DNA from 2 places in the Halalkalibacter kiskunsagensis genome. Region 2 is predicted to be linked to the other one. Evidence: riboswitches for the same ligand, from Rfam matches in the RefSeq annotation. Region 2 holds a riboswitch; the other holds the start of a gene.
What was found. Region 2 has a riboswitch for glycine ahead of glyA (serine hydroxymethyltransferase). Riboswitches for the same ligand answer to the same signal wherever they lie in the genome.
Positions count from the first base shown of each region.

Region 1: another riboswitch for glycine. It lies ahead of gcvT (glycine cleavage system aminomethyltransferase GcvT); the one in region 2 lies ahead of glyA (serine hydroxymethyltransferase).

Region 1 covers NZ_JAXBLX010000030.1:6,264-22,514, reverse strand. Annotated here, with positions in the region: gene SLH51_RS16700 (M24 family metallopeptidase) at 1-575, opposite strand, end outside; gene SLH51_RS16695 (YqhR family membrane protein) at 739-1,233, opposite strand; gene SLH51_RS16690 (SA1362 family protein) at 1,557-1,964, shown strand; gene SLH51_RS16685 (patatin-like phospholipase family protein) at 2,006-2,902, opposite strand; gene mntR (transcriptional regulator MntR) at 3,097-3,525, opposite strand; gene splB (spore photoproduct lyase) at 3,700-4,728, opposite strand; gene SLH51_RS16670 (vitamin B12-dependent ribonucleotide reductase) at 4,902-7,454, opposite strand; gene dat (D-amino-acid transaminase) at 7,911-8,750, shown strand; gene SLH51_RS16660 (lipoate--protein ligase family protein) at 8,814-9,650, opposite strand; gene SLH51_RS16655 (rhodanese-like domain-containing protein) at 9,803-10,180, shown strand; gene gcvPB (aminomethyl-transferring glycine dehydrogenase subunit GcvPB) at 10,264-11,727, opposite strand; gene gcvPA (aminomethyl-transferring glycine dehydrogenase subunit GcvPA) at 11,724-13,067, opposite strand; gene gcvT (glycine cleavage system aminomethyltransferase GcvT) at 13,081-14,178, opposite strand; glycine riboswitch at 14,376-14,485, opposite strand; gene SLH51_RS16635 (DEAD/DEAH box helicase) at 14,711-16,251, shown strand, end outside.
Region 2 covers NZ_JAXBLX010000018.1:75,364-91,614, reverse strand. Annotated here, with positions in the region: gene zwf (glucose-6-phosphate dehydrogenase) at 1-336, shown strand, start outside; gene gnd (phosphogluconate dehydrogenase (NAD(+)-dependent, decarboxylating)) at 467-1,378, shown strand; gene SLH51_RS12340 (glucose-6-phosphate isomerase) at 1,447-2,784, shown strand; gene SLH51_RS12335 (carbon-nitrogen hydrolase family protein) at 3,054-3,938, shown strand; gene SLH51_RS12330 (GNAT family N-acetyltransferase) at 3,955-4,620, shown strand; gene SLH51_RS12325 (GNAT family N-acetyltransferase) at 4,647-5,318, shown strand; gene SLH51_RS12320 (peroxiredoxin) at 5,452-5,994, shown strand; gene trxA (thioredoxin) at 6,124-6,441, shown strand; gene trxB (thioredoxin-disulfide reductase) at 6,487-7,425, shown strand; glycine riboswitch at 8,057-8,163, shown strand; gene glyA (serine hydroxymethyltransferase) at 8,334-9,584, shown strand; gene SLH51_RS12300 (serine dehydratase beta chain) at 9,600-10,112, shown strand; gene sdaAA (L-serine ammonia-lyase, iron-sulfur-dependent, subunit alpha) at 10,112-11,011, shown strand; gene gcvT (glycine cleavage system aminomethyltransferase GcvT) at 11,008-12,123, shown strand; gene gcvH (glycine cleavage system protein GcvH) at 12,287-12,682, shown strand; gene gcvPA (aminomethyl-transferring glycine dehydrogenase subunit GcvPA) at 12,684-14,036, shown strand; gene gcvPB (aminomethyl-transferring glycine dehydrogenase subunit GcvPB) at 14,029-15,531, shown strand; partial or broken gene SLH51_RS12270 (lipoyl synthase) at 15,721-16,029, shown strand; gene SLH51_RS12265 (HesB/IscA family protein) at 16,069-16,251, shown strand, end outside.

The DNA.
Region 1 (16,251 bases), on a different contig from region 2:
GATCTGTAACCAGACGCGACGATAATATCAAAAGATGAACTAACTGCACCCTGTTTTCTCATGAAAAATTCCAACTCATTAGACACTTCTAACTCCGTAATTCCAGCTCTAATATATGTAATAATGTGTTCAAAGGCTGCATCAGCAATATTTGCTGCGTCTTGAATCAGTTGGATTTCTTCCTGATCTTTAATCATTCTGACTTCTTCAACTAAACCAGCAACAGGAATTAATTGGACATGTTCCATATTACGTGCATACACTTGATGTGCTTCATATGTAAGGTGAGCTTGCTCGAAACCAAGTTTTTTTAAGCCAAGCTTCTCTACTTGTTTTGCAACTTCTTCAAAAATAGGTCCAGTATGTTGAACAATTTCATATCCTTTTGCTTGTTCCTTTGCTTGCTCCATATAGCGAAAATCTGTAATGAAAATTGCTTTTTGCTCTGAGATAATTACCACTCCTGCAGTTCCAGTAAACTGTGTCATATACTGTCTGTTATAAGAGCTTGTTAACAATAACCCATCAATTTCGTGTTCTTTGAATTTTGTTCGCAATGCCTCAATTCGTTTCAATATTATCCCTCTCCTTCACTCGAGTCAGATAAAGATCGTGTTTCTCCTGTAAAGTTTGGAACTTAAACAAAAAGACAATTTAGTTCCTTCACAAGTATTTTCACTCATCTTTCAATATAATTGTAGCATAAACGAAAAGAGGCTGAGTGATCGTGTAAAATGTTTAGTCATTTCGATGCTGCTCTGCATATTCATAAGAAATAGAGTATCCAATGAAGGTACCATATAGGACATATAAGCATATTGATGTAATAATAGTATTAAAATCAAGGTTTTGTACTGATTTAAGTCCAGGGAAGAATGGATTTAGTAGGTAAAAGACGATAAGCCACAAAACAAGACCGAAGCCAATTCCCACCCATAGCTTTTGAAATTTTTGTAATACTAGTTTATATAAAAAAGCTAGTCCAATTGATAAAATCGCGATAACTGCCACACCAACAAGCTGACCAATGTACGTATCCTTCCAATCCCCAACGACAAAAGGCATTAAAGCAAGAGCTGGACCGACTCTTATAAAATTAAAATAGAAGGCAAAATAACCAACTAACGACCAAATCAACCCTCCAAATAAGCCAATTAATGCTACTTTTACTGAAAATGACATTTGTTCTTCCTGTCTGTTTTCTTGTTGTTTTTCCACAAGAACCACCTCCATCCGTAGTATGTCCGATTAGAATGTTGAAAAGTCATGAAATTTATGTTGTCCATATAGAATGAAGGCTATCAAAAGTGGGTATACTATAAAGAAATTGTTTTTTTAAATTGGGTAATGACCAAGCATTTACATTAGAGGATTTTTTCAGTTTCATGTAGAATTAAATTTATAGAATAGATAAGTTTATTCCCTCATTATTACGTCAAAGCTTTTGAAACTTGGCGCAAAGATATAGTGGTACTCGAGATGTATTTTAACAGAAAAGTTTCAAAAAACAGAAACGGTGTAGCCTGTGACATCATTACTCTTTGGAGGTGTAGACAATGCGTTCGATAATGAAATACATCATACCTGCTGTTCTTATTTTTGCTATTATTGGTCTTGGTTACGAATTATTATATAATCCTTTAGGTTTCTTAACTCGAATTCTTATGATGGTTGGGTTCATCGCTGTATTCTTTCTTATTTACCGCTGGTTTATGGCGCGACGTTACGGAACCCCGCTATTTCCATCACAGTCGGGTCCAAGTCGTGCACAACTTCGTAAAGCAAAGCGAACGAGTTTAAATCGTCAATCTTCTCCTTCAAAAACGGCAGCGTTTAAACCTAAAACAACAAATGTCGTTAGCGCTAAAAAGAAGCCTGCCCGTCCAAAACGTCGACGAGAAGATCATAATTTAACTGTCATTGAAGGCAAAAAAAACAAAAAAAAGAACCGCGCATTCTTTTAAAAGGTTGTTCAAAAAGGTCGTACCTTTTTGAACAACCTTTATTAGTAACTCCAGTTTTTCAAAAAAAAATTCGTCTCTTCTCTCCCTAGTACGATAAGATTTTCTTTCTGCTTTTCAGTTAGCTCAAAATCCGTCGCCTTTACATCCAAAACAGGAATAAATACAATGTTACGAGCGTGATCCTGATCAATGTATCTTATATCATGTGCTGAACTCATCGTTTCGAATAATGCACGAAACATTTCTACAGCATTATTGATTTTATTTGCAGGCATTTCACTTAATTCAGGTGTTAATTGAAATCCAATAGCAGGACGTTTCCATCTCTTCGTATTCCCATCCATAAATAACCACATTGGAAAATTACTGAGGATTCCCCCATCTACAATATAAGATGGTTTTCCCGCACTAGCACGATCATAGATTTTTACTGGTTCAAAGAAAAATGGAATACTACAGCTCATTCTGACAGCTCTTGCAACTGGAAATTTTTCAGGGATAACTCCGTATTGCCTTAAATCATCAGGTAGCACCAATAACTTCCCTTTTGATAAATCAGATGCAATAATTCGTAATGACCCTTTCGGCAAATCACCAAAAGTACGGACCCCTTTAGCTTCAAGTACTGTTTTCAGCCAAGACTCTAGAGCATTTCCCTTGTACAACCCTAACCGAAAATACATGTGTACCCACTTAGCGAGAGAAAATGGAAGGAACGACATCCGTTCATCTTTAAACGACTCAACATCTAAGTCATCTAGCATTGTAAAGATCTCCTCACTGCTATACCCGACTTTTATTAATGCGGCCACGATGGAACCTGCACTTGTTCCTGCCAAGCGCTCAAACACATATCCTTCTTCTTCCATCACTTGTAGCGCTCCGACAAACGCAAAGGCTTTTACACCTCCACCCGCAAACACCCCGTCAATTTTCATCAGATATCGCCTCCTACCTTATCCATATGTCTATACCAAAGTAGGACGTCCCTATAAATTTCTAGAAAACCATGACTTCACCAAAATCGAATTTAATAAAACTATTCAAGTCAATAACAACTTTTGTCCCTGCTCCCTAGCCAAATTATTCTTTTTTTAAACACAAAAAAACACCCGTTAGCAGGTGTTTTCTCTTACGATTCATCTTCTTCATTACTTTTTTGAATATCTCTAAGTTCTGTTACTCGTTGTTTCTGTTCTTGAAAAAATTGAACTAAATCTCCAATTCGATCAATCGCATCCCAACTAAGATGATGCTCAATTCCTTCAACATCTTGATAAATATGCGCTTCATCAACCCCTATAAGCCTCATAAAATCCTCTAGAAGTTCATGACGGTAGACAAGTCTTTTCCCTATTTTCTTTCCTTTTGCTGTTAGAACAAGACCACGATATCGTTCATATATTAAATAATCACTTTTATCCAATTTTTGAACCATTTTTGTCACTGATGAAGGATGGACTTCTAATGCCTCTGCGATATCGGAGACCCTTGCATAGCCTTTCTCCTCAATCAACATGTAAATTCTTTCTAAATAATCTTCCATACTAGGTGTTGGCATAGTGTCCCCTCCATTTTTGTCGCCAAATTACCCTGTTTGCAGGCTACTACGGTGTTTATACAAAAAAACTCTGTATTATATACCTATTCTGGCACATTTCAAATGCTACTCGAAAATGTGCAACAGTTTTATTTTACACTACAATGTAGGAAGAGGACAATGACTTGTATCACATTAAGTAAAGTATTCAATTTTTGCTTCTGGAAAGAAACGATCAATATAGGATTGGATTGTTTCTTTTAATTCCCCTGCTTGTTCATCTTGATAAACATACTTGCCGCGTCCATATTTACCCCATTTATACTTTCTTTCTTCTTCATTCATTTCAAGTTTCGATTTAGGATAACGCTTTTGAATAATATTTTTGGCTGTTTTTGTATAACGATGTTGGATTAATTCAAATGTAAGATCTTTCTTTGCATACAGCGGTAAAATGGCCTCTAATCGTTCAAATAGTTCATAATAGCCTGCATTCCAACCCTCATGCAAAATTAACGGTGCCACGATAAATCCTAATGGATAATTTGCTTTTGCTACTTTCCCCGCCGCTTCTATTCTTTCTAAAAAGCTGGACGTCCCTGGTTCAAATTGTTTAATTACATAGTCAGAATTCACACTAAAACGGAAGCGAGTATTTCCATTATGTTTGGCATCAAGCAAATGATCAACATGATGATATTTTGTTACGAAGCGTAAGCGTCCTAGGTCTGTTTGACCAATATGTTCAATCGTCTTTTTCAAAGAGTGCGTTAAATGATCAATTCCAACTACATCTGACGTACAAGCAGCCTCAAAACGAGTGATATCAGGTGCTCGTTCCTGTATATATTGATCTGCAGCATCAAATATATCTTCTAAATTCACGTAAGTACGAATATATGGCTTATTTCCAAGTGTCGTCTGTAAGTAACAATAATGACAATGCCCCATACAGCCTGTCGCTAGTGGTAGTGCATATTCTGCGGAAGGTTTTGATGTATCGAACTTTAATGTTTTCCGAACACCAATTACAAGTGTAGATTTCGCATTTCGATATTGTTGCAATTCGTTCTTCCCCGGAATGTTTCGGACTTGATTATGCGAAGTCGTTTCTCTAATCTCCACACCTTCTTTTTCAAACTTCTCTTTTAATTCACGACCTAGCGCGTACTCTAATGCACCAGGTTCTATGTAAACCAATTGCGGCTGAAAAGCCCTCATCATACATGCACCTCTTTCTTTTTTTTATAGCTTGTGCACGTCTTATTGATTCACACTGCCATTTACTAACAAAAGGGGGAACTGCAACAACCCACTAACAAATGCAAAAAAGGACTCAATCTATGTAATGTGATTGAGTCCTTTTTTATATGATTATTCATCTTTTTTCCTGTTCCTTAAAGACCACACTTTAACTGTGCACCGCAGCTTGTGCATGTATTACAACCGCCAATATCTTCAACTTGACCTTCACGACAAACCGGACATGTATTCCCAACCTCTGATCCAATCGTTACGTTTGTTGATCTCACTTCAGAAATCGTATCGATTAGGACAACTTTCTTCTTTTGTTCCGTATGTGTAGACTCTTCCTCAAAGCGATTTTCTTCCGCTTTTAAGGAAAGAACTTGCGCATCACGACTTCCATCTACATATACTGTACCACCTTTTGCACCGCCACGGTATAGACGCTCATAGACACCTTGAACCTGTTCAACTGTATAGCCACGAGGTGCATTTACCGTTTTTGAAAGAGAGCTATCTACCCAGCGTTGAATAATACATTGGACATCAGCATGCGCTTCTGGAGAAAGCTCCATAGTCGAAATAAACCATTCTGGTAGTTGATTTTCATCTGCACCAGGATTTGCTTGTAAATACTCTTCTACTATGCCTGCTTTTACTTCAATAAACTTCCCAAGTCTTCCACTGCGGAAGTAAGAGAAAGAGAAATACGGCTCAAGACCCGTTGACACGCCTACCATCGTTCCTGTACTTCCTGTAGGGGCAACCGTTAGCAAGTGTGAATTTCGGATACCATGCTCTAATATGCCTTGACGGATATCTTCCGGCATGTCCTTCATGTACCCAGTGTTAATGAAGGCGTTACGTAATTCCGCTGTTTCTTGTGCTGTCGATCCTTCTAAGAAAGGAAAGCTCCCTTTTTCTTTCGCCAGCTCAATACTTGTACGATATGCAGTTGTTGCAATCGTCTCAAACACTTTATCAACAAGCTGATTTCCACTCTCTGATCCATACACTGATTCACAATAAATCAATAGATCATGAAGACCCATTACTCCTAAACCAACACGGCGCTCACCTTTTGCTTGCTTCGTGTTATCCTCTAGGAAGTACGGCGTTGCATCAATGACATTATCTTGCATACGCACACCGACTTCAACGGTCTTTTGTAATTTTGCAAAGTCAATTTCCTTTGTTTCTTTATTGGCCATTTCTGCTAAATTAATAGCCGCTAAATTACATACAGAATAAGGAGCAAGTGGTTGTTCCCCACACGGATTAGTTGCTACTACTTTTTGACCGTAGGCCTTAGCATTCGTTTTGTCATTTGCATTATCAATAAAAAATATGCCTGGTTCTGCACTATATGTAGCGCAAATGTTAATCAAATTCCATAACTCTTTTGCTCTTAGGATCCGATACGTTCTGACACCGTAACCTAGTTCTTTCCACTCGCGTACATCACCAATTTCATGCCACTTTTTATTATAAGTAGCCATCTCTTCTTCCGTATAGTTTTCAACATCAGGGAAGCGTAGAGCATATTCTTCATCATTTTCAACAGCTTCCATAAATTCTTTTGTTAAACATACAGAAATATTTGCACCTGTTAAAAATTCTGCATTGTTAACAGAATACGTTCCGCCAACTCGCAGCTTTTCTTCTGCATCTCGGATGACTTTGAGATCAAATCCACCGTGACCCGCAATGGTCTTATAATTCACAATCCCTTGGTACATAGACTCCTCTACTACACTTAATGGAGTAAACGAAAGCTTGTCTTTTACGAGCTTTTGAATGTATTCATCTTGTGTATTTTCAAGTAAGAACCGTAAAATACGAGGATTTTGCATTTTAGAAATAATAAATTCCAATATGTCAGGATGCCAGTCGGAAAGCATAATCATTTGAGCACCACGTCTTGACCCACCTTGCTCAACAAGATGCGTTAGCTTTGCAATATCATCAAGCCAAGAAACAGATCCAGATGATTTTCCGTTCACTCCACGAGCGAGCGTATTACGAGGCCTTAATGTAGAACCGTTTGTTCCAACGCCCCCACCGCGACTCATAATCTCCATCACTTGCTTGCGATGTTCTGAAATTCCTTCGCGTGAATCTTGTACATACGGCATTACATAACAGTTGAAATACGTCACATCCGTCTCAGCCCCTGCACCATATAACACGCGACCTGCTGGAATAAAGTTCATTGAAACAAGTTGCTCATAAAATTGTTCAAATGCTTCTTGTCTTTTTTGTTCAGTCGTTTCCACCGATGCAAGGCCTGTAGCATTACGCTTTGCAATTTGTTCATAATAAAGCTCAAGTGGCTTCTCAATCGTATCAAGTGAACGCGTTACGACACCACTTTCTGCTTCATCGCCTTCAAGCACTCCACGAAATTCTTCGTCTACTAGTACTTTTGCTTGATTTTTGACACGATCTAATTCCATGATAAATCCGTAACCACGAGCTGGAAACTTCGGATCGTCTTTTACAGTTAATACGACAAAATCTCCTTCTTTTAATGTTTTCTTTTCCGTATCTTTGAATGTATAGCGGTCTAACATTACCAGTCTCGATACACCTTTTTTTGTTATGTGCATATCACTTGTAATAGGGTGAACTTGAGGAAACTGCTCAATATCCTCATTTAATCTTTCTACATTTAGGCGCATTACTTTCGACATTGTCATTGCCATTCGCCTCTCCTCCTCTTTCTCATGGAAATCTATTAAAACATACGTACATCTAGTTGTAGATGAAGTCGTTGTGCATATCCATATTCAACATTCTTGGGTAAGCTTACCACAAAGATCAGTTCAGATTCAATATATTGTGCTCATTTTTATTTTTAATACACCATATATTGTGTTTAATTCTATTTTGATGCTATTTGTCAACTTTGTAAAGAATCAAAAAAAGAAGCATTTACGAGTTTATTAGATTTTTATCCGTTTTTTTACGTTATTTTGAAGAAATTTGTCTCTTGCTTAAATAAGGATAACTTCAACTTCATGTTTCATCATTGTTTGCTCGGCAAGGTCAAAATGATTGACAAAATTTTTCATGGATGCTCATACTATATGATATTCTAGTAACATGCAATAAATAGAATCCAACCAAATACTTACATTTTAAAAGCTGGAGGAATCGTGATGGAATATATTATTCAAAATGAAACACTTATACCAAAAAAAGAAGCTACGGTTAATTTGGATGACCGCGGTTATTATTTTGGTGATGGTGTTTATGAAGTAGTAAAGGTTTATGATGGAAGTCCATTTGCTATGGACGAACATATCGCGCGTCTACTTTCGAGCCTAAATAAACTAGATATTCCACTAGCTTTTTCAAAAGAAAAACTAGTCGAATTAATCCATTCACTAATTGAAAAGAATTCAATTGAAAATGGCCTTGTTTATTTCCAATTCACTCGCGGAGTTGAACCTCGCAATCACCTATATACCAGAGAGTCAACACCTGTGTTCACAGCATTTACACAGGCAGCTCAAAACCTTGAAGACATTCAGAAAAACGGCATTGATGTTTGGTTAACTGATGATATACGCTGGCTCCGTTGCGATATTAAAACAATCAATCTGTTAGGTAATGTTATGGTTAAACGCGAGGCTTCAGATAACAATTGCCATGAAGCGATTTTACATCGTAGTGGCACGATTACAGAAGGTTCATCATCAAATTTATTTCTTGTTAAAGATAAAGTTCTATATACCCATCCTGCAACAAACCTTATTTTAAACGGAATTACAAGGCAACTCATTATTGACTTAGCAAAGCGTCATAATTATTCAGTAGTTGAAGAGCCTTTCCCAGTTGATGTTTTAGAACATGCCGATGAAGCATTTATTTCTAGTACCTCCGTTGAAATTGCTCCAATTAAAGCTGTTAAAGGACAATTGTCAACTACATTCGAAATTGGTCAAGTGACACAAGACCTCCAACTCAAGTTTAAGGAACTGCTACCAAAAGCTTAAATAGATAAAGAGGGTACCCAAAAGCCAGCGTTTGGAATACCCTCTTTTTTCAAATAATTGATATTATTTTCTAAAGTTCCATTCATCCTTGCCATAACGGTCTCTCGCTATTTGGCTAACAACTTCTTCTTCTTCTTCTGTTAACGTGTAAGCTTCTAACTCAATGTTTAAACCCTTTTCAAATCCTCTTTTAAATGCAGCCTTTGCTTCTTCCATTGTTAAAGAGTCACTTCGTAATGCGTTAATTGCCACCGCTTTATTTTTAAAGTTCTTTTGCATTCTCTCACGTAGGCGGTCACTAGAATACTTAAACAAATCAAACAATTTATCCTCATCAATATCTAAAATAATCGATCCATGCTGCAAAATGACGCCCTTTTGTCTCGTCTGAGCACTCCCTGCAACTTTTCTTCCTTCTACAACCAGTTCATACCAAGAGGGAGCATCAAAACAAACAGCTGAACGCGGATTTTTCAGTGCACTTTTCTCTTCATCCGTGCGAGGAATCGAAAAATAAGCGTCCAGTCCTACATTCTTAAAGCCTTCCAATATCCCTTCTGAAATCACTCGATACGCTTCAGTAACAGTCGTAGGCATTTCTGGATGATCTTCAGAGACAATAACACTATACGTTAATTCTTTATCATGCAAAACTCCTCGGCCTCCAGTAGGTCTACGAACGAAACCTAAGCCGTATTCACGAACCTTATCCAAGTTAATTTCTTTTTCAACCTTTTGAAAATATCCAATTGACAATGTTGCTGGATTCCATCCGTAAAAACGAATAGTTGGCGGAACTAAACCTTTACTATGCCAATCTAGTAAAGCTTCATCTAAAGCCATATTATAAGCAGGAGAACACTCTCCTGAATCAATGTAACGCCATGTTTCCTTCATCAGCCATCGCCACTTTCCACTCATTTATCTTGTCATTTTAACAAACAGCTCACTTTTAGCCAAGCCATTTGCCTAGTTAACTTATTGCGTATTTGCCTCCCGGCTATTATAATATATCATGACGGAAGTACGTAAAGGAGTGTAGAAATTACCCAATGGAATTCTTATGGCTTATCTTACTTGGATTAGTGGCGTACACGTTGTTTAAGCGCTTTTATAATCCAAAATATTTGAAGACATTAACACAGGAAGACTTTATTAAAGGCTATCGAAAAGCACAATTGATCGATGTTCGCGAACCACGTGAATATGAAGGGGGACACATTTTAGGTGCACGGAACATCCCCATGTCACAACTTCGTCAACGAATCAATGAAATTCGTAACGATCAACCTGTTTACCTATATTGTCAATCAGGTGCACGCAGTAGACAAGCTGCCCAAATGATCAAAAAGAAACGTGGCACAGACGACATCTCCCATCTAAAAGGTGGATTTAAAAAATGGTCTGGTAAAATAAAGAAGAAGAGCTAATTCAAAAAGACGATGTTCCCCTTTTGAATAACTCTGAGTGGGCTTTCTTACTTCATTGATTGACTTAAAGCCTGAGCAAATGCTCAGGCTTTTTCATATTTTAAAATTGGCTTACGCGCAGCTGTTGTTTCATCTAGCCTTGAGATAACCGTTGTATGAGGAGCCTCTTGAACAATCTCCGGATTCTCTTCTGCCTCACGTGCGATTTGGATCATCGCATCAATGAATTCATCTAATGTCTCTTTCGACTCTGTTTCAGTTGGCTCAATCATCATGCATTCCTCTACATTTAACGGGAAGTAAATCGTAGGTGGATGATAGCCAAAATCTAATAATCGTTTCGCGATGTCTAAAGTCCGCACACCAAGTTTCTTTTGTCGACGGCCTGAGATAACAAATTCATGCTTACAATGCTGTGTGTAAGGCAAATCAAAATGTGGTTCAAGTCTACGCATCATATAGTTTGCATTTAAAACCGCATATTCAGATACTTTCCGCAAACCATCTGGACCCATTGTACGAATATAAGTATATGCACGAACATTAATTCCGTAATTTCCATAATACGGCTTCACACGTCCAATAGAATGTGGACGATTATATTCAAAGTCATATACACCATCTTCACGTTTTACAATAACCGGTTTTGGTAAATACGGAATTAAATCCTTCTTCACCCCAACTGGACCAGACCCTGGGCCACCACCACCGTGTGGACCTGTAAATGTTTTATGCAAGTTAAGATGAACGACATCAAAGCCCATGTCACCAGGTCTTGCGATACCTAAAATCGCATTCGAGTTCGCACCATCATAGTACAGCTTCCCACCTGCTCCGTGAATGATTTGTGCCATCTCTACAATATAGGTCTCAAATAATCCAAGTGTATTGGGATTAGTTAACATAAGAGCAGCTGTGTCTTCTCCAACGACTTCACGCAAATGAGCTAAATCAACAAGTCCATTTTCATCAGTTCGTACCGTAACCGATTCAAAACCAGCGACCGTTGCTGATGCGGGATTCGTTCCGTGAGCTGAATCTGGTACAATGACCTTTGTTCGTTGGAAATCTCCATTGGCTTCATGATAGGCACGAATCATCATTAACCCCGTCCACTCACCATGTGCACCAGCTGCAGGTTGAAGAGTAACTTCATCCATCCCTGTGATTTCAGCAAGCGATGTTTGAAGCTCATAAAGCAATTCCATCGCACCTTGGACTTGCTCGACTGGTTGATATGGATGAATATGAGCTAAGCCTTCAAAGCGTGCTACATTTTCATTGATCTTTGGATTGTATTTCATCGTACAAGAACCAAGTGGATAAAAACCAGAATCTACACCATGGTTTCGCTTGGATAGCGCTGTGTAATGACGCATGATCTCAAGCTCTGAAACTTCCGGTAACTCAGGTTCTGACACTCGTAAATACTCTCTAGGAATTAACTCTTCTATAGCCTGTTCTTCAATATCGAGTATTGGCAAGCTATGTCCAACACGTTCTGGTTTGCTACGTTCAAAGATTAGCGGTTGGTCTTTTGTCATCATACTAACGCCCCCAATTCCTTAGCAAAAGTATCTATCTCTGCTTTTGTTCGTACTTCCGTCACAGCTAGAAGCATTTGACCTGATAATAGATCATCGTCACGACCTAAGTCGTACCCTCCGATGAATCCTTTTTCAAGCAAAAGCTCATTTACTTGTGAAACCGGTCCTTTCACATCTACAACAAATTCATTAAAAGTTGGTTGCTCTGACACGATTTCCACTCCATGTTCCTTCAACTTCTGTTTCAAATAAGCCGCTTTCTGAACATTTTGATAAGCCATTTCTTTTACACCTTTTTTCCCAATCGCACTCATTGCCACCGAAGCAGCTAAGGCATTTAATGCTTGATTTGAACAAATGTTTGATGTCGCTTTTTCACGTCTAATATGCTGCTCACGTGCTTGCAGGGTTAGAACAAAGCCTCGTTGCCCGTGATCGTCTGTTGTCTGCCCGACTAAACGACCAGGAACTTTTCTCATGAGCTTCTTCGTTGTTGCAAAATAACCACAATGCGGCCCCCCAAATTGAGTCGCAATTCCAAATGGCTGTGCATCACCAACAACGATATCAGCCCCAAACTCTCCAGGTGGCTTAAGTAGACCTAGAGCCAATGGATTACTAGATACAACAAACATCGCTTTATTACTATGTGTAATTGTTTCTAATTCTTTTAACGGTTCAAGGTTTCCATAAAAGTTAGGATGTTGTACAACAACACACGCTGTGTCATCACCATATAACTCTTGTAGTTGTTTGAGATTAGTCACACCTTTGTCAGTATCAATCTCAATCACATTTAAACGCTGACCTATTGCATTTGTTAGCAACACTGCACGAGCTTCTGGATGAACTGCCTTGGACACTAAAATTGTTTTCTTTTTCGTTTGCCCAGCACTAAGCATCGCAGCTTCAGCAAGAGCAGTCGGACCATCATACATAGATGAGTTCGCTAGGTCCATTCCCGTTAGTTCACAAATCATAGTTTGAAACTCAAAGATTGCTTGAAGTTCTCCTTGTGAAATTTCTGGTTGATAAGGAGTGTAAGCCGTATAGAACTCAGAACGTGAAATGACATGATCAACAATTGATGGAATGTAATGCTCATATACACCTGCACCTAAAAAAGATGGTGTTTGTTTCATCGACACATTCTTGCCAGCTAACCCTTTGAAATAAGAAATAAGCTCAGGTTCTTTTAACGCTTCCTTTAACTTCATTTCTCCTTTAAAGCGGATTTCTTTTGGTATATCAGAAAACAAATCTTCAATCGACTGAGCACCAATTGTCTCAAGCATTTCTTTTTGATCAACATCTGTCATCGGTAAATAACGGTGATTCATATCAGTTCCTCCCCTAAGCCTTCTTATAAAATGGTGTTTGAACGACTTTTGCTTTTAAGCGTTTTTTTCGAACTTGTACTTCTACTTCTGTTCCAATAGCCGTAAAGTCAAGTTCAATGACAGCTAGTCCTATATTTTTCTTTAATGTCGGCGATTGCGTTCCCGTTGTAACAAAACCAACTTGCTCTTCATTTACAAACACCTCGTACCCTGTACGTGGAATTCCTTTTTCAATCATCTCAATTCCAACAAGCTTTCTTGAAAGTCCATCTTCCTTCTGTTTCTTCAAAGCATCTTTCCCGATAAAATCATCTTCTTTATTCACTTTAACAGCAAACCCTATACCAGCCTCGAGTGGTGAGATATCTTTTGTTAATTCTTGTCCATAAAGTGGAAGTCTCGCTTCAAATCGTAATGTATCACGCGCTCCTAGGCCACAAGGAACAAGTCCATCTGGTTCACCTGCTTCAAGCAAGGAATTCCAAAGCTTAGAAGCTTCTTTGCCGTTACAATAAAGTTCAAACCCATCTTCACCCGTATAGCCCGTTCTAGATACGAGTGACTTCACACCAGCAATATTGACTTGATCTGCAAAGCGAAAGAATCGAATTGATGACAAATAAAAATCCGTTTGTTTTTGTAAAATCAGCTCCGCAAGAGGGCCTTGGATTGCTATTTGAGCGATATCGTTAGAAATATTCACTAACGAAACATCATCAATCAGATGTTGTTTCATCCACGCGACATCTTTCTCAATATTTGAGGCATTAATAACTAACAAGTAATCATCCAATGCCTTTTTATAAACGAGAAGGTCATCGACTGTTCCTCCATCCTCATAGCACATCGCGGTATATTGAGCCTGCCCATCAACCAGTTTGGAGACATCATTTGTCATTAGCTTTTGCAAATAAGGTAGGGCCTGCTTTCCTTTAACTTCTACCTCACCCATATGGGAAACATCAAATAATCCAGCTTTTGTACGAACTGCTTCGTGCTCATCCTTAATACTTGAAAATTGTACTGGGAGATCCCATCCTCCAAAATCAATGGTTTTCGCTCCCTTTTTTTTATACTGTTCAAACAAAGGTGTTCTCTTTAATCCTGACATGTATAATGACCTCCTTAGACTTTCCCAAATTGATAATCGTACGCATGAATCCTTATTAAAATAAAACAAAAAAGGACAGAGTTATACACACAATCGTGTATAACTCTGTCCTGATACCAGAAAGTTTCCTATATTCAATCATAGCAGAATATAGTGTCTTCGTAGGTGGCTCTATTTTCGAGCACTCTCCAGAGTTGCGTCAAATAAGAGTCTGTTTGCCTGAGAGATTCGTGTTGATAACACACTATCTAACCACTTGCTCCTTCGGCGTTGCAAACATTCTTGCAAGCTCTCCCCTTATTCTCATCCGCAATCGAATTCAATTGTTAAAGAATCATACTCATGAATTTGAATATTTGGTACATACTACATGTATAAGCATTTAAAGATATGGTAATTCGGATTTATATTAATATCCTACCAAGATGAACGACCAGACGCAACTATTTATTTCTGAAATCAGATTATTTTATAGATTTTTTAGTTTTTCATTCGGATATAGACGTAAAGTTATTCGAAAGGATGATAAGAAATGAATATCGAAATCCATTTTGACCAAGAATGGTCAGATACCTTTAAAGATCGATTAGACCAAGATGGCCCTTGGTCTAATTGGGAACTTTTCAAACTTGCATATGAAGCTGAGGAGCATCAAATCATTCCTGAGTTTCATGGTTTACAAGCTCCAAAACACTTACCGCAATTAGAGCCGTTCCCTCATCAAATAGAGGTAGCTAATACCGTCATTGAGCAAATGAATGGCAAAGCGATTTTAGCGGATGAAGTCGGGCTTGGCAAAACGATTGAGGCTGGCTTAATTTTAAAAGAATATATGATTCGTGGGCTTGTAAAAAAAGTATTAATTCTTGTCCCAGCATCACTAGTCTCTCAATGGGCAATTGAATTAAATACAAAATTTCACATTCCTGCTGTTGCACAACGAAAATCTTATGTATGGGAACAATGTGATGTTGTCGTTGCTTCAATTGACACTGCAAAAAGACAGCCCCATCGAGATATCGTACTTGACCAACCATATGATTTAGTAATAATCGATGAAGCTCATAAACTAAAAAATCCTAAAACAAAAAATTACGAGTTCATCAAACGTTTAAAAAAGAAGTTCTGTCTCCTGCTGACAGCAACACCTGTACAAAACAAACTAGAGGAAATCTTTAACTTGGTCTCCTTATTAAAACCTGGTCATCTAGGCGATATTACTTCATTTGAACAAGAATATCGCACAAAAAAGCGATCACCTAAAAACGAAGAAAAGTTAAAAGAATTAGTCAATAAGGTAATGGTCCGTAACCGTCGTGAAGAAACAGGAATTGAATGGACAAAACGAATTGTCGAAACAGTACCAATTGAATTCAGTGAATCAGAGCGTGCGTTTTATAATGAGATTGAGCAATTAAAAGATGGCTCAAGCCATTTTGCTCTGCTCACCTTAAAGAGAGAGGTTTGTAGTAGTAGAGAAGCGGCATTTATGACCTTAAAAAATATGGTTGAACGTGCGCATGCCGACGGTCGTACTCTACCTGATGCTGAAAGATTGTTAAATAAAATTGGCGAAATCGATGGACATGCTAAAGCGGAGAAAGCTCTTGAACTTATCAAAGAGATCAATGGGAAAGTAATTATATTTACTGAATACCGTGCAACCCAACTTTATTTACAGTGGTACTTAAAACAGAACGGTATTTCATCTGTACCATTTCGAGGTGGTTTCAAACGTGGAAAGAAAGATTGGATGCGTCAACTTTTCCAAAATCAAGCACAAGTCTTAATTGCTACAGAAGCAGGTGGTGAAGGAATTAACCTTCAATTTTGCAGTCATATTATTAACTATGACTTGCCATGGAATCCAATGCGGATCGAGCAAAGAATCGGTCGAATTCATCGCTTAGGACAAAAAGAAGATGTTCGTATTTACAACTTTGCCGTCACCGATACGGTAGAACAACACATTCTTAAGTTATTATATGAAAAAATTCATCTCTTTGAAGCTGTAATAGGCGAACTAGATGATATTCTAACAAAAATAAACCTCCCTTCTGTTGAAGACCATGT
Region 2 (16,251 bases):
GTCATCCAAATTAGTCCGAACGAAGGCGTTTCACTACAATTAAATATGAAAAACCCATTAACCAATCAAATCGAGCCTATCAGTACAGAATTTTCAGCCAGTCCAAAAAATGTTCCAGAAGCGTATGAACTCTTGTTGTTCGATGCGTTGCGCGGAGATTCAACATTCTTTACCCATTGGAAGGAAGTTGAATTATCGTGGAGATGGGTACAACCAATTCTGGAATCATTTGAAGAAAACAGCCTTCCCCTTCATCCGTATCGTTCGGGTTCAATGGGTCCAGATGCTTCCTACGAATTATTACAAGAGGATGGTTTTAATTGGTGGGATTTATAAAAACTCGGAAAGGCTGAAAGTTTACAAGAAAAAGTCGATTTACAGATAACCTAGATAATGTCAAGAAAAATAGTGTACAGACAAGGGTGGAAATTGTCTTTTTATTAAATTACTTATAGGAGGGAACATCATGAAGGTTGGGTTAATCGGGTTGGGAAAAATGGGATTGAACCTAGGTAAGAATTTAATGGATCGTAAGCATGGAGTAGCCGTTTTTGATATAAACCAACGGGCTGTAGAAGAAATGGAAAAGTACGGAGCTAAAGGTACTTCTAGTTTGTTAGAGCTTGTTCAATCATTAGAGCAGCCGAGAGTTCTTTGGTTAATGGTTCCCCATACAGTTGTTGATTCAGTGATTAATGAACTTACACCTTTTTTAAATAGCGGTGACATCGTCATTGAAGCTGGTAATTCCTATTATAAGGAATCCATTAACCGGTACAATCGGTTAAAACAATATGGTGTTAGCTTTATGGATGTTGGAACGTCCGGCGGGATGGAAGGTGCTCGTAACGGTGCTTGTTACATGGTTGGCGGCGATCCTGAATCCTGGAATGTTGTAGAAACTATTTTCCGTGACACAGCAATAGAAAACGGATATTTATATGCAGGAAAAGCAGGGAGCGGTCACTTTTTAAAAATGGTCCATAATGGGATTGAATATGGGATGATGGCTGCTATTGGTGAAGGGTTTGAGGTATTAGAGAAAAGCGAATTTGATTATGACTACGAAAAAGTAGCAAGAGTATGGAACAATGGATCAGTGATTCGTTCGTGGCTTATGGATTTAACAGAGCGAGCCTTTTCTAAAGACGCAAAATTAGAAGAAATAAAAGGGATTATGCATTCTTCGGGGGAAGGGAAATGGACGGTTGAAACAGCTCTTGACCTACAAACAGCCACGCCTGTTATTGCCTTGTCCCTATTGATGCGTTATCGTTCCTTAGAAAACGATACTTTTACAGGGAAAGTGGTAGCAGCTTTACGCAACGAATTTGGAGGGCATGCTTTAGAAAAAAGTGAGAACGCAATAAGATCTTAAGATAAACAATTATTTGAAAATTATGTATATGGGTAGTGATAACATTCATATGAAGAGGAGAAGGTTTCATGACGATTTCTTTTGATTACTCTAATGCATTACCGTTTATGAAAAAGAGTGAAATTAATTATCTAAGTGAATTTGTAAAAACAGCGCACAATATGCTGCACGAAAAAAAAGGGCCAGGATCTGATTTTCTCGGGTGGGTTGATTTGCCAATACACTATGATAGAGATGAATTTGTAAGAATTAAAGAGGCTGCTGAAAGAATTCGTAATCAGTCAGATGCTCTTATTGTGATTGGGATCGGAGGTTCTTATTTAGGAGCAAGATCAGCAATTGAAGCCTTGTCCCATAGTTTTCATAACCAAATAAACAATAAGACACAAGTTTATTTTGCTGGTCAGAATATCAGTTCTACGTATATTACTCATTTATTAGAGCTATTAGAGGATAAAGAAATCTCTATTAATGTTATCTCTAAATCGGGAACAACGACGGAGCCTGCCATTGCTTTTCGGATTTTCCGTGATTATATGGAGAAAAAGTATGGAAAGGAGGAGGCAAGAAAACGGATTTATGCTACCACTGATCAAGCGAAGGGAGCATTAAAACAACTTGCTGATGAAGAAGGGTATGAAACCTTTATTATTCCAGATGATGTAGGCGGAAGATATTCTGTTCTGACAGCTGTTGGCCTCTTACCTATTGCAGTAGCTGGAATGAACATTGATCGAATGATGGAAGGTGCAGTAGAGGCTTACTATAAATACAACGATCCAAATCTTTTAACCAATGAGTGTTATCAGTATGCTGCTGTACGCAATGCCTTTTACCGTAAAGGGAAAGACATCGAGTTGCTTGTTAACTACGAACCATCTCTTCATTATGTATCTGAATGGTGGAAACAGTTATTTGGAGAAAGTGAGGGGAAGGATCAGAAAGGTCTTTTTCCTGCATCGGTTGATTTCTCAACTGATTTGCATTCTATGGGGCAATATGTGCAAGAAGGATGCCGTAATCTAATAGAAACAGTGTTGCAGGTTAGAAAACCTCGTATTGAGATAACGATTCAAGAGGATTCAGAAAATATCGACGGATTAAATTTCTTGGCCGGTAAGACCATGGATGAAGTCAATAAAAAGGCGTTTGAAGGAACAGTGTTGGCTCATATAGATGGGGGAGTCCCCAACTTACTTGTTGAACTGAACGAATTGAATGAATATACCTTTGGTGAAATGGTTTATTTCTTTGAAAAGGCTTGTGCCATCAGCGGATACCTGCTAGGTGTAAATCCGTTTGATCAGCCGGGGGTGGAAGCCTATAAGAAAAATATGTTTGCTTTACTTGGTAAGCCTGGTTTTGAAAACGAAAAGGACATTCTTATGAAACGGTTATCTAAATAATTAGTATTATAACTTCGGCTTTTATTGATGGCTATTTTGTGTATTTAGATTAGATACCTTCTGAGTAAAAAGGTTGAAATACTTATAGGATTATATCCGGCAGGGGTTAAGAGTGTTTTATGTAATAACGAAAATAAAAGAGACCATAGAGGGTCATTTATACCTTATAAGGACCTGAAGTGTCTTGATTCTCCGTATCCAGTACTTTCGTTGTTTAAAAATAAGAACTTCAAAGAAGGCATATAAAGATGTTAAGAAAGGAGAAGGCTATGAAACTAAGAGTCTCAGCGATTCAATATCAGCTACGCACGATACAATCCTTTGACGAATTTGCCAAACAAGTAGAACATTATATGAAAACAACTAAAGAATTTGGAGCGGATTTTGTCATGTTCCCGGAATTTTTCACTACTCAGCTAATGTCTATTGGCAATCAGCAAGGCAATTCTTTGACAATTCAAGATTTGCCTGATTTTACGGAACAGTATCGGTCTTTATTTATAAATTTCGCGAAGCAAACAAAGATGCATATAATTGGAGGAACTCATGTCATCCGTAAAGGTGACCGATTATACAATGTTGCTCATTTGTTCTATCCGGATGGAAGAGTCGCAGAACAGGCAAAGCTTCATATCACTCCGACGGAAGTGAAGGAATGGAACATGACCCCTGGTGAAAGCCTAGAAGTGTTCAAGACTGACAAAGGAACAATTGCCATGTTGACCTGCTATGACATCGAATTTCCGGAAATTGTTCGAATGGCGAAAGCGAAGGGGGCTGATATCATTTTCTGTCCTTCATGTACCGATGACCGTCATGGATTTCATCGTGTTCGCTACACTAGCCATGCGAGAGCCGTTGAAAATCAAGTGTATGTCGTTACTACGGGTACAGTTGGTTCCCTTCCTACCGTTGACTTTATGCGAGGTAATTTTGGACAGGCAGCAGTGATAACGCCAAACGATGTTCCATTCCCTCCCCGCGGTATTCTAGTAGAAGGTGAAATCAATCAAGATATGATTGTAACGGCTGATTTGGATTTAGAGCAGTTATATCAGGTTCGTGAAAGTGGTTCTGTCACTACATGGCGTGATCGTCGTACCGATCTTTATCCAGATTGGGAACCCCAAAAAGAACTCATCGCACAAGTGTAAGTAAGGAGGAGTCGCCGTGTATCGAAAAGAGTTTTTTGTCTTCGACGAGGATCGTCCTGCCCTGGCGGTGATCCGTAATTATAAAGAAGAGGATTTTTCTGGTTTAATTCGCATTCAACAGGAAAGTTTCCCTCCGCCATTCCCATCTGATTTATGGTGGAATACGGAGCAATTACACAACCATGTTACCTTGTTTCCCGAGGGAGCTCTATGCATTGAGGTAAATGGTGAGATTGCGGGTTCAATGACCGGGCTACTTGTTGACTTTGACCCAAAGCATCCGGAGCATACATGGGAAGAGATTACGGATAATGGCTATATTAGCAATCATAAACCAAATGGAAAGACTCTTTATGTCGTCGATATTAGCGTGCGGCCTTCCTATCGAAAATTAAGATTAGGAAAATGGCTAATGCTAGCCATGTATGATGTTGTCGTTCACAAGGGGCTGGACCGGTTGTTAGGCGGAGGCAGAATGCCGGGGTATCATAAAAAAGCAAAGGAGATGACGCCGGTACAATACCTTGAGGCAGTCGTAAAAGGGGAACTAAAAGATCCTGTCATCACCTTTTTACTTCGTTGCGGCCGTACTCCTATTAAAATAGTAGATAACTATTTGGAGGATACAGAGTCTTCCAATTATGGAGCGCTCATGGAATGGAAAAACCCTTTCTATACATGAATATTGAAACAAGGAGAAGGATGAAAATGGAATATCGAAGAATTGAGAGTATACGAGATCCTTTATTTAAACAAATGCATCAATTAATGCAAGACATATTTCCTCCAGAAGAAGTATTGGAATTCGACCTTTGGAAAGAACCTCTCGAAGATCCAGGAATCCGTGTCTTTGTTGCTGATCTTGAAGGGGAGGTAGTAGGGGCGACGGAGTATCGCTATTATGAGGATTTTAATGTTGCGATGACAGACTTTACAATCATTGGCCGCGATGGGCTCGGCATTGGTCCGTTTTTAGCCCAAAAGAGGTTCGAGGACTTAAACGCCTTAGCCGTAGCGAGTGGAAAGCAGCTTTTCGGGATGTTCGCCGAAATTTATGATCCTTATCGGGTAGAATATCATGAATTTGGCGCAGTGAACTCTATGGATCCATATGTTCGCCGGGAGGTACTGTCCCATCTTGGTTATAAGCGTCTAAATTTTCCTTATGTCCATCCATCCTGGCACAATGATGGAGAGGCCGTAACAGGACTTGATCTTTGTTTTCTTCCAATGGAATCCATCAGCACTGAAGTGAAAACAGAACTAATTGTGAAATTTTTGAAACGTTATTATTCGGTCTTGTCAAATAAGCCAAAGTCTTGGCATGAAATGATTGAGAACTTGGAAGCAGAAGAAGCGGTAACATTATTGCCAATTTAGTATATAAATTCATATAACATTCATCAATTAAGATCATATTGAGTATATGGTTTGTTTAAGGAAACAAAGGGCTTGATTGATTAATATATTAACATGTTAATAACATAAAAAATTAAATAAGGGGATGAATAAAATGGTAGAACGTATGGTAGGTAAACAAGCACCACGCTTTGAAATGGATGCAGTTATGCCCAATAAGGAATTTAAGAAAGTAAGTTTAGAAGAAAATATGAAGAACGGTAAATGGACCGTACTATTCTTTTATCCGATGGATTTTACTTTTGTTTGTCCAACTGAAATCACCGCAATGTCTGAACGTTATGAGGAGTTTCAAGATTTAGATGCAGAGGTAATCGGAGTTTCTACAGATACCATACATACGCATCTTGCATGGATTAATACTGATCGTCTAGATAATGGTCTAGGAGAGTTGCAATATCCTTTAGCTGCTGATACCAACCATGTTGTCTCCCGGGAATACGGCGTACTTATTGAAGACGAAGGAATTGCCCTTAGGGGATTGTTCATTATGAACCCTGAAGGTGAGTTAATGTACCAAGTTGTATTCCACAATAATATTGGGCGTGATGTGAATGAAACACTTCGAGTGCTTCAGGCACTTCAGACAGGGGGATTATGTCCAGCTAACTGGAAACCAGGCCAAAAAACATTGTAAATAATAATGGGGTTAAATTATTTTATAGATATATAGAATCATAAATCTGAATGTTTAGACTTCTTAGCATGACGAATGAGGAGTATAAGTGAAAAAATGAAAGAATGGCTCATAAAGGGGGAAATTTCAATGTCGAATGTAGTAGCAGTTAATAAAGCTAATTTTGAAAAAATTACAAATTCTAATGAGGTAGCGGTCATTAAATTTGGCGCGCCATGGTGTGGTCCTTGTAAAATGATTGCCCCAGTATTGGATAGTTTATCTCTTACTATAGAGAATGTGACATTTGGAGATGTCAATATTGATGAAAACAGTGAATTAGCAGAAAAATTTAATATTATGAGTGTTCCTACTACTTTAATTTTTAAAAATGGTTCAGTGGCTAAACAGAGTTTAGGGTTTTCTCCAGAGGAGAAATTAAAGGACTTAATTTCTCAATATCTTTAAGGAGTATTAACAGATCCTTTTACTTGGAAAGAAGAGGTGTTGTATATGAGCCATAGCATTTACGATGTCATTATTATTGGTGCAGGTCCTGGTGGTATGACAGCCGCTGTTTATACCTCAAGGGCCAATCTTAAAACGTTAATTTTAGATCGTGGAGTGCCAGGTGGACAACTTCAAAATACGGAAGAGATAGAGAATTTTCCTAGCTATTCACATATATCCGGACCAGATTTAGCACAAAAAATGTTTGAGCACTCTTTACGCTTTGGTGCCAGGTATGAACAAGCCAATGTAGAAGACATTGTAAACGAGGGCAATATTAAAGTAGTATATGCAGGGAATAAAACGTATCAGACTAAATCTGTCATTATTGCTACAGGTACTAAATATAAAAAGTTGGGCGTTCCTGGAGAAGAAGAATTTTCAGGTCGAGGTGTATCATGGTGTGCCGTTTGCGATGGAGCCTTTTTTAGGGGAAAAGCCTTAGTTGTTATAGGTGGGGGAGATTCTGCCGTAGAAGAATCGGTTTTTTTAACTAAGTTTGCTAAGAAAGTAACCGTCCTTCATCGCCGGGACCAATTCAGAGCTCAGCCTATTTTAGTGGAGCGGATGCTTAATAATGATAAAATTGATGTGATATATGATACTGTTGTCAATGAGATTATAGGAGAGGATAAAGTAACTCATGTCCTTATTGAAAATATAAAAACAGGTGAAAAGAAGAGTTTTCCAGTTGATGGTGTGTTTGAGTATATAGGGATGAACCCTGTTTCAGATTTCGTGAAAAATCTAAATATTACGGATGAAGAAGGGTGGATCATAACGGATAATCGAATGAAAACGAATATCCTTGGAATTTTTGCGATAGGAGATATTAGACAAAATGCAGTCCGGCAGGTAGTAGCTGCTACTGGGGATGGATGTATCGCAGCACTAGAAGTTCAACATTACCTAGAAAATCAATTAATACTAGAGGCTTTTTAAATTATATGTTTTTGAGAGAGTTCCAGTTGAATTCTTATTTTATTAACAAGGTTACGCTCATAAAAGAACAATACTTTGGGATGTTGTTTCTAGAGTCTTTGATTATTTAAACTAAGATGCAATTCCAAGCAAATTAAAATATGAATTTAACTTCATTTTGGGAAGTTCATTCTTTTGTGAACTTTCCCTTTTTCATTATATGTATGGATTATATTCCAAGAAGAATAGATAAATATTACTTTTCCACACTGTTCCGGCGTCTTCTGTAGAGCAGTAGTATATGTATATCTACGGTCTAGAAGTTACTTAAAAGTGATATGAGTTTTTTGTACTATCAAAAACCACGTAAGTTTACCTGACAAATTAATATGAATATCTTCAACTAGTCTTTATATTAAAACTATAAAGAAATATAGATTTAAAAACTATGAAAGTAAGGTTCACTGCAGGTAGGAAGATAAATTTTTTTCTGATCAATCATGTGTAGTAAAAAACAATTAAAGTTTCAATCTGTATAATTTCATAATAGCGGATGATGGTTGTGGGAGAGTGCAATGCGACAAGCCACCGAAGGAGCAAGTTCCAAAAAGACCCTTGGAAACAAATCTCTCAGGTAGAATGAACCACAACGGGACGCACCTCTGGAGAGCGCGTATACAGTAGGACGCCACCAAAGGGGAAGACTCTTTGAATTAAGAATGGAGTTAAACTCTCAGGTAAAAGGACAGAGAAGGGTAGAGAACGTTATGCTACCTTTCTGTGTCTTTTTTTGTATGTAAAAAAGTAGTGAAGCATCATGTTTTAAACAGTTTTCATAGAAAAGTAAGTCAGTAGCAAGAAAGAGATTTCTTCAAGCTATAGTTGGTACAGCCAAGGGAACATAAGCAAGATTTCGAGGAGGAATAAAAATGAGTTTACGACAAAAAGATTCAATTGTTTTTGAAGCAATTGAGAAAGAGAAGAATCGCCAACATCAAACACTAGAATTGATCGCATCAGAAAACTTTGTAAGCGAAGAAGTATTAGAAGCAATGGGAAGTGTGTTGACGAACAAGTATGCAGAAGGTTATCCAGGAAGGCGCTATTATGGGGGATGCGAATTTGTCGATGTAGCAGAACAAGTTGCTATTGAACGTTTGACCAAGCTGTTCGATGCTAACTATGCAAACGTACAGCCACACTCAGGTGCACAAGCAAATACAGCTGTTTTTTATGCGTTACTTCAGCCAGGCGATAAAGTAATGGGGATGAACCTATCGCACGGCGGACATCTAACACATGGCAGTCCGGTAAGCATGTCAGGAAAATGGTTTGATGTTGTGTCTTACGGGGTGAGAGAAGATAATCATTTGATTGACTATGATGAACTAGAAGTAGTGGCACAAAAAGAAAAACCAAAACTAATCATTGCAGGTACAAGTGCCTATACAAGAAAGATTGATTTTGCTCGTTTTAGAGAAATTGCTGATAAAGTTGGCGCGAAATTGATGGTAGATATGGCCCATATTGCGGGGCTTGTAGCAGCAGGACTTCATTTATCACCAATCCCTTATGCGGATGTTGTGACAAGTACCACTCATAAAACATTAAGAGGTCCCCGTGGCGGTATTATCCTAACCAATGATGAAGAAATCATTAAGGCCATCAATAAAGCTGTATTCCCAGGTATTCAAGGCGGGCCACTTATGCATATTATCGCTGCAAAAGCAGTTTCCTTTAAGGAAGCACTGCAGCCAAGCTTTAAGGAATATGCACAACAAGTCATCGAAAACGCAGTAATACTTGGCGAAGAATTAAAGAAAGAAGGTGCAGCTCTAATTTCAGGTGGCACAGACAATCATATTGTACTGTTGGATGTACGCCCATGGGATTTAACAGGAAAAGAAGCCGAGAAGTTGCTTGAAGAGGCTAGTATAACGGTTAATAAAAACACGATTCCGTATGATCCTCAAAGTCCGTTTGTTACAAGTGGGATCCGTATGGGGACAGCGGCGTTAACAACACGTGGGATGAAAAAGGAAGAGATGGTGCAAATCGCTAAAGTAATTGCATCTGTTCTGAAAAGCAAAGGCGATACGGAAGTTCTTAAACAAGCAAAAGAAACAACAAAAGCTATTTGTGATATGTATCCACTATTTCAAACATCAATTACTGTGTAAGAAAGGAGCATTATCATGAAGTTTCAAAGTTGTTTTGATATTATTGGCCCGATTATGGTAGGACCATCAAGTTCTCATACAGCAGGTGTCGTATCCATCGGCAGGTTTATTTACGAGCTATTGGGAGGATGTCCAGAAGAGACTGAAATTATTTTCTATGATTCCTTTGCAGAAACATATCAAGGACATGGAACTGATAAAGCCCTTATTGGTGGATTGCTAGGTATGGATACAGATGATTCTCGGATTAGATATGCAGTCGAGATGATCAAACAATATGGACTATGTTACGAATTCTATCTTGAAGACAGTTGTTTAGAATATGACCACCCAAATACAACGGTCGTTACGGCAAAGCGTGGGGAATGTATTGTAAAAGTAGGTGGTGTATCGCTTGGTGGCGGTTTATCTAAAATTTTTATGATTGACGAAGAGATGATAGATATTCGCCTAAGCGCTGGCGATGACTTTGCAGCACTTGCCAATCAGTATCAGCTAAGAAGGAAATTACTTACGGGGGTAATATAATGGAAATTCAGTCCATGGAAGAGCTGATTGAAGCTTGCAAGCGTGAGCAAAGAACCATTGGTGAAGTGATGCTGATGATGGAAGTGAAAAAGTCGGGAAAAGGTGAAGAAACCATTATTAGTATGATGGAAGAACGATTGATCAAAATGAAAGAAGCCGTTGATACCGGGATAAAAGATGCCTCGACTGCGCCAAGTGGTATTTCCGGCGGTGATGCTGTGAAAATGTACGACTATATAAATCAAGGTAAAACACTGTCTGGAAATTATATTAGCGATGCAATGACTTTCTCTCTGGCAACCTCTGAAAGCAATGCACGAATGGGCGTTATTGTGGCTACTCCAACAGCTGGGGCAGCCGGTATTTTGCCCGGTGTATTATTTTCATTGCATAAAAATGAGGGAGCTTCTTATAAAGACTTAGTCATGGGCTTGTTTACGGCTAGTATGCTTGGTTATGTGATTGCGAATCGTTCCTTTATTTCAGGTGCAGCCGGCGGGTGTCAAGCAGAAGTAGGATCTGCAACGGCTATGGCAGCGGGAACAATCGTAGAGCTAAAAGGAGGTACACCAAAGCAAGCCGTGAATGCGACAGCAATTGCTATGAAGTCACTCTTAGGTCTAGTTTGCGATCCGGTCGCAGGACTTGTTGAAGTGCCTTGCATTAAGCGAAATGTCATAGGAACATCTATTGCCTTTTCAGCTGCTGATTTAGCCCTTGCCGGTATTGAAAGCCGCATTCCATGTGATGAAGTCATTGAAGCGATGTATAAGGTCGGAAAAGAAATGCCGCGGACACTACGGGAAACCGCACTTGGAGGTCTTGCGATGACCGAAACAGGTAAAAAGGTAAAAGAACAGTTATTTCATAAGAAACCGCAATCGGAGGTGTATCTATGAGTACAGAAACAGTATTAAAGCAAACGCCGCTTTTTGAAACATATAAAAAATACGGTGCAAAGGTTATTGATTTTGGGGGGTGGGAACTTCCGGTACAGTTTTCCAGCATTTTAGAAGAACATGAGGCTGTCCGAAAGGAAGCAGGACTCTTTGACGTCTCTCATATGGGAGAGGTGCTGGTTACAGGGAAAGATGCAGAAAGCTATATTAACTACCTTGTAACAAACGATGTAACAAAGCTTAGTATCAATCAAGCTCAGTATACAACTATGTGTTATCCAGATGGTGGTACGGTCGATGACTTGCTTGTTTACAAATTAGCAAATGAAAAATATCTACTCGTAATTAACGCAGCAAATATTGAAAAAGATTATGAGTGGATGAAGCAGCACGTAAAAGGAGATGTAACGATTCAAAATATTTCAGGTGACATTGCCCAGCTCGCCCTTCAAGGTCCAAAGGCAGAAGGTATTTTACAAAACTTAACAGAAACAGACTTAACAGAAATTGGCTTTTTCCAATTTGCTCAATACGTCAATCTGGATGGGGTTACAGACGTTCTCGTATCCCGTACAGGGTACACAGGGGAAGACGGATTTGAACTTTATTTAGCGGCAGATAAGGCGGAAGCCCTTTGGGAGAAGTTTCTAGAAGCAGGGAAGGAAAATGGATTAAAACCATGTGGACTTGGTGCACGTGACACTCTTCGTTTTGAAGCAAGGCTTGCGTTATATGGACAAGAGCTCACAAGCGATATCAGTCCGCTTGAAGCAGGAATCGGTTTTGCCGTCAAAACGAACAAAGAAAGTCATTTTATCGGCAAAGACATCCTTACAGCTCAAAAAGAAGAAGGATTAAAACGAAAATTAGTAGGGGTTGAAGTGACAGGCAGGGGAATTCCTCGTCACGGTTACAAGGTATTTTCAGCGGGTGAAGAGGAAATTGGCTTTATTACATCCGGAACCCATTCCCTGTTTTTGAAGAAAAGCTTAGGTCTTGCGCTTGTATCGGCAGAGCATGCTGAAGTGGGAACACAGCTAAAGGTTGAAGTGCGCAAAAAAATGATTGATGCCATTGTTGTAAAAACACCGTTCTATAAAAGGGGTTCATGAAATTTTTAGTAGAGTTATAGCGATCATTGTTTGAAGATACGTAATTGTCAGTCTCCTCTTTACAAAGACGGCCAATCGACAAGTACGTTACAGGTAAAATTTCTCTCAATAATTTTCGGAATTATAAAAATATTAAAAACCAAAGTGAAAGGAAGAAAAAACAATGACAAGTGCAACAGCAAACTTATTATATAGCGAGGAACATGAGTGGGTACTACAATTAGACGGAAATCGAGTACGAATTGGAATCTCTGATTATGCACAAAAGCAGTTAGGGGATATTGTTTTTGTTGAGAGTCCAGCAGTTGGTGATGAAGTAAAAGTTGATGAACCAATGGGAACAATCGAATCCGTTAAAGCAGTTTCTGAACTTTACGCTCCAGTATCAGGTACAGTTGTTCGTGTAAACGAGGAGTTAAACGATACTCCTGAGGCAATCAATGAAAATCCGTATGAAGCAGGTTGGTTAGTAGAAGTGGAAATATCCAATCCAGAAGAGTTAGTATCGCTTCTAAATGAAGGTGAGTACCAAGCATTTATCAATGAAGGAGAGGAATAAAATGACAAACACTTATAGATACCTTCCTGATACGAAACAAGATCAAGAAGAAATGCTCGCTTTTTTGAACATTTCTTCTATAGATGAGTTATTTGAAGACATTCCATCTGATCTTCGTTTAGATGGTGAGCTAAACATTCCAAAAGCCGTTCCTGAACCGCTTCTTTTGAAAAAAATGCATCAGCTTGCTTCACGAAATAAAAATGCTAACTACTACCTGACTTTTCTTGGTGCGGGTACATATGATCATTACATTCCAAGTGTGGTCAATCATATGATTTCACGCTCTGAATTTTACACGGCTTATACACCCTATCAACCGGAAATCAGCCAAGGTGAGTTACAAGCCATTTTTGAGTTCCAAACCATGGTTTGTGAGCTAACAGGAATGGATGTAGCCAATTCTTCGATGTACGATGGCTTTACATCACTTGCCGAAGCTGCTTCACTTGCTGTTGCCTCAACAAGATGTTCAAGAGTACTTGTATCAAAGGCCGTTCATCCTGAATCCCGCGCCATTTTAAATACGGTAGCAGATGGACAAGGATATACAGTGGAAGAAGTGAATCTTGCTGATGATGTTACAGACTTAGAAAAACTACAAGAACAAATTGAAAAGGATACTGCCGCCGTTATTGTTCAATACCCGAATTTCTTTGGTTCTATTGAAGATTTAGCAGAGGTGAAGAAAATTGCAGAGGCAAAAGGAGCGCTTTTCATCGTCAGTGCCAACCCGCTGGCACTAGCGCTTCTGCAGGCACCAGGTAAACTTGGGGCCGATATTGTCACCGGTGATATGCAGCCTCTAGGAATACCAATGGCCTTTGGTGGTCCGCACTGTGGTTATTTTGCGGTTCATAAAAAATTTATGCGTAAAGTACCGGGACGCATTGTGGGGCAAACGACAGATGACCAAGGAAAACGTGGATTTGTGCTAACCCTGCAAGCGCGTGAGCAGCATATTCGCCGTGATAACGCATCATCCAATATTTGTTCCAATCAGGCATTAAACGCTCTTGCATCTGCCATCTGCATGACAGCACTTGGAAAGCAAGGAATTCGACATATGGCACAGCTAAATGTTGAGAAAGCCGATTACATGGCAAGGTGCCTTCGAAAGAAAAACTTTATTGTTAAGAATCAAGCACCATTCTTTAATGAATTTGTGGTAGAGCTTCCTTGTCCGGTCAAGGAGGTCAACACAAAATTGCTTGAGGCAGGAATCATCGGAGGATTTGACTTAGGAAGTGATTACGGCTTTGACAATCAAATGCTCATTGCGGTGACTGAACAGCGAACAAAAGAAGAGATTGACCAATTTGTACAGATATTGGAGGCGGTTGTAAATGGTTGAATACAATGAGCTAATCTTTGAAATCAGTCGTCCAGGGCGTGTCAGTTCAAGCCTTCCGGAAAGTGACGTAGAAGGCATTGATTTACATGATAAGTTTCTGAAGCATTTGATTCGTGATTTGCCTGCGGAGCTCCCGGAAGTATCAGAGCTTCAGCTTGTGCGCCATTACACAGCACTTTCTAATAAAAACCACGGGATCGATAATGGTTTCTACCCGCTTGGTTCTTGTACGATGAAATACAACCCGAAAATTAACGAAGATGTGGCACGCTTCGAAGGCTTTAGCCGCATCCATCCATATCAGCCAGCTGAAACGGTACAGGGCGCACTAGAGCTTTTATATGAATTGCAGGAAGAATTGGCTGAAATCACAGGCATGGATGCGGTGACGTTACAGCCTTCTGCAGGGGCTCAAGGAGAATGGACCGGTTTAATGATGGTAAAGGCCTATCTTGAACAGAAAAGAGAAAAAAGAACGAAGGTATTGGTTCCGGACTCAGCGCACGGTACAAACCCTGCCAGTGCCACCGTTGCTGGTTTTAAAACGGTCACCATCCCATCCAATGAAAATGGTTTGGTGGACTTAGAAGAATTAAAAAAGCATGTTGACGATGATACAGCTGCATTGATGCTAACAAACCCTAATACACTTGGGTTGTTTGAAAAAGAAATTGTAGAAATCGCTAAAGTTGTTCATGAAGCAGGCGGATTACTTTACTATGACGGCGCGAATGCCAATGCGATTTTAGGGAAAACAACACCAGGGAAAATGGGCTTTGATATCGTACATTTAAATCTTCATAAGACGTTTACAACGCCTCATGGCGGAGGAGGTCCCGGAGCTGGTCCTGTCGGTGTGAAAAAGAAACTTATCCCGTACTTACCAGTACCGCGTATTGAAAAAGACGGTGAGAAATATGTGTTGAACTCTAGTCACCCGCTGTCTATCGGCCGTGTAAAAGGGTATTATGGGAACTTTGGTATTTTGGTTCGTGCGTACACCTATATTCGCACGATGGGTCCTGAAGGATTGCGTCAAGTATCTGAAGGGGCAGTGGTTCATGCGAATTACCTTCGCAAAAAGCTTGAACCGTATTTTGATGCACCATATTCACAAATTTGTAAGCATGAATTCGTGTTATCGGGATCTAGACAGAAAAAGCTCGGTGTGAGAACACTTGATATGGCTAAACGTCTGCTTGATTTCGGCTACCATCCACCAACGATCTACTTTCCTTTAAATGTAGAGGAATGTTTAATGATTGAACCGACCGAAACTGAGTCAAAAGAAACAATGGATGCCTTTGCTGATGTGATGATTCAAATCGCTAAAGAAGTGGAAGAAAATCCAGGTATCGTATTAGAGGCACCGCATACCACGGTCATTGGCCGATTGGACGAAGTACAAGCAGCAAGACAACCCATCTTGCGTTATACAAAAAAGGAAGCGGCAGAGAAAGAAAAAGAAAAAGAAAAAGACACTGTAAAGGCATAAAATAAAACTTTCATCAGTGTGGGGGAGCATCCCCCACTGATGGTTAGTTAAGATCTTATAGGACTCCACAGAGAGTGTCAGTGGCTTTAAGCGTGTGGAACTAAGTTAGGTTAGACCAAGTTATTCTTTCGTTAGTTTTCTTCTACTTCTCAACTCTTGAAGTGGGGACTGTTATTAATGCGTGAAAATGCAAAACAAATGAATGCCAATATTCCAACGAAATCAAGCATTATGATTGGTCTTGGAGAAACGAAAGAAGAAATCATAGAAACGATGGATGACCTTCGTGCTAACGATGTTGATATTATAACAATTGGTCAATATTTACAGCCAACGAAACGCCATTTAAAAGTACAAAAATATTGGAGCCCACAGGAGTTTAATGAATTAAAGAAAATTGCATTGTTAAAAGGGTTTAGTCACTGTGAAGCAGGCCCGCTCGTTCGCTCTTCCTACCATGCAGATGAACAGGTCCTTGCAGCAAAAGCGAATGTGTAATATTAAAAGGTAGGACACGGGTGAGAAGGAGAGAATCCGATGGTTATTACGTTAACAGAGGTGGCGTTGAAAAAGCTAAAAGAAATGGTGTTCAAGGACGAACAATCTCCTCGAATTGACGCTGATATAGCTGGGGGATGCGGGATGACTGTTAAGTTTACGCTAGTTTTTGATGAACCGCGACGAAACGATACGATTATTGAGTACGAGGGGATCCAGATT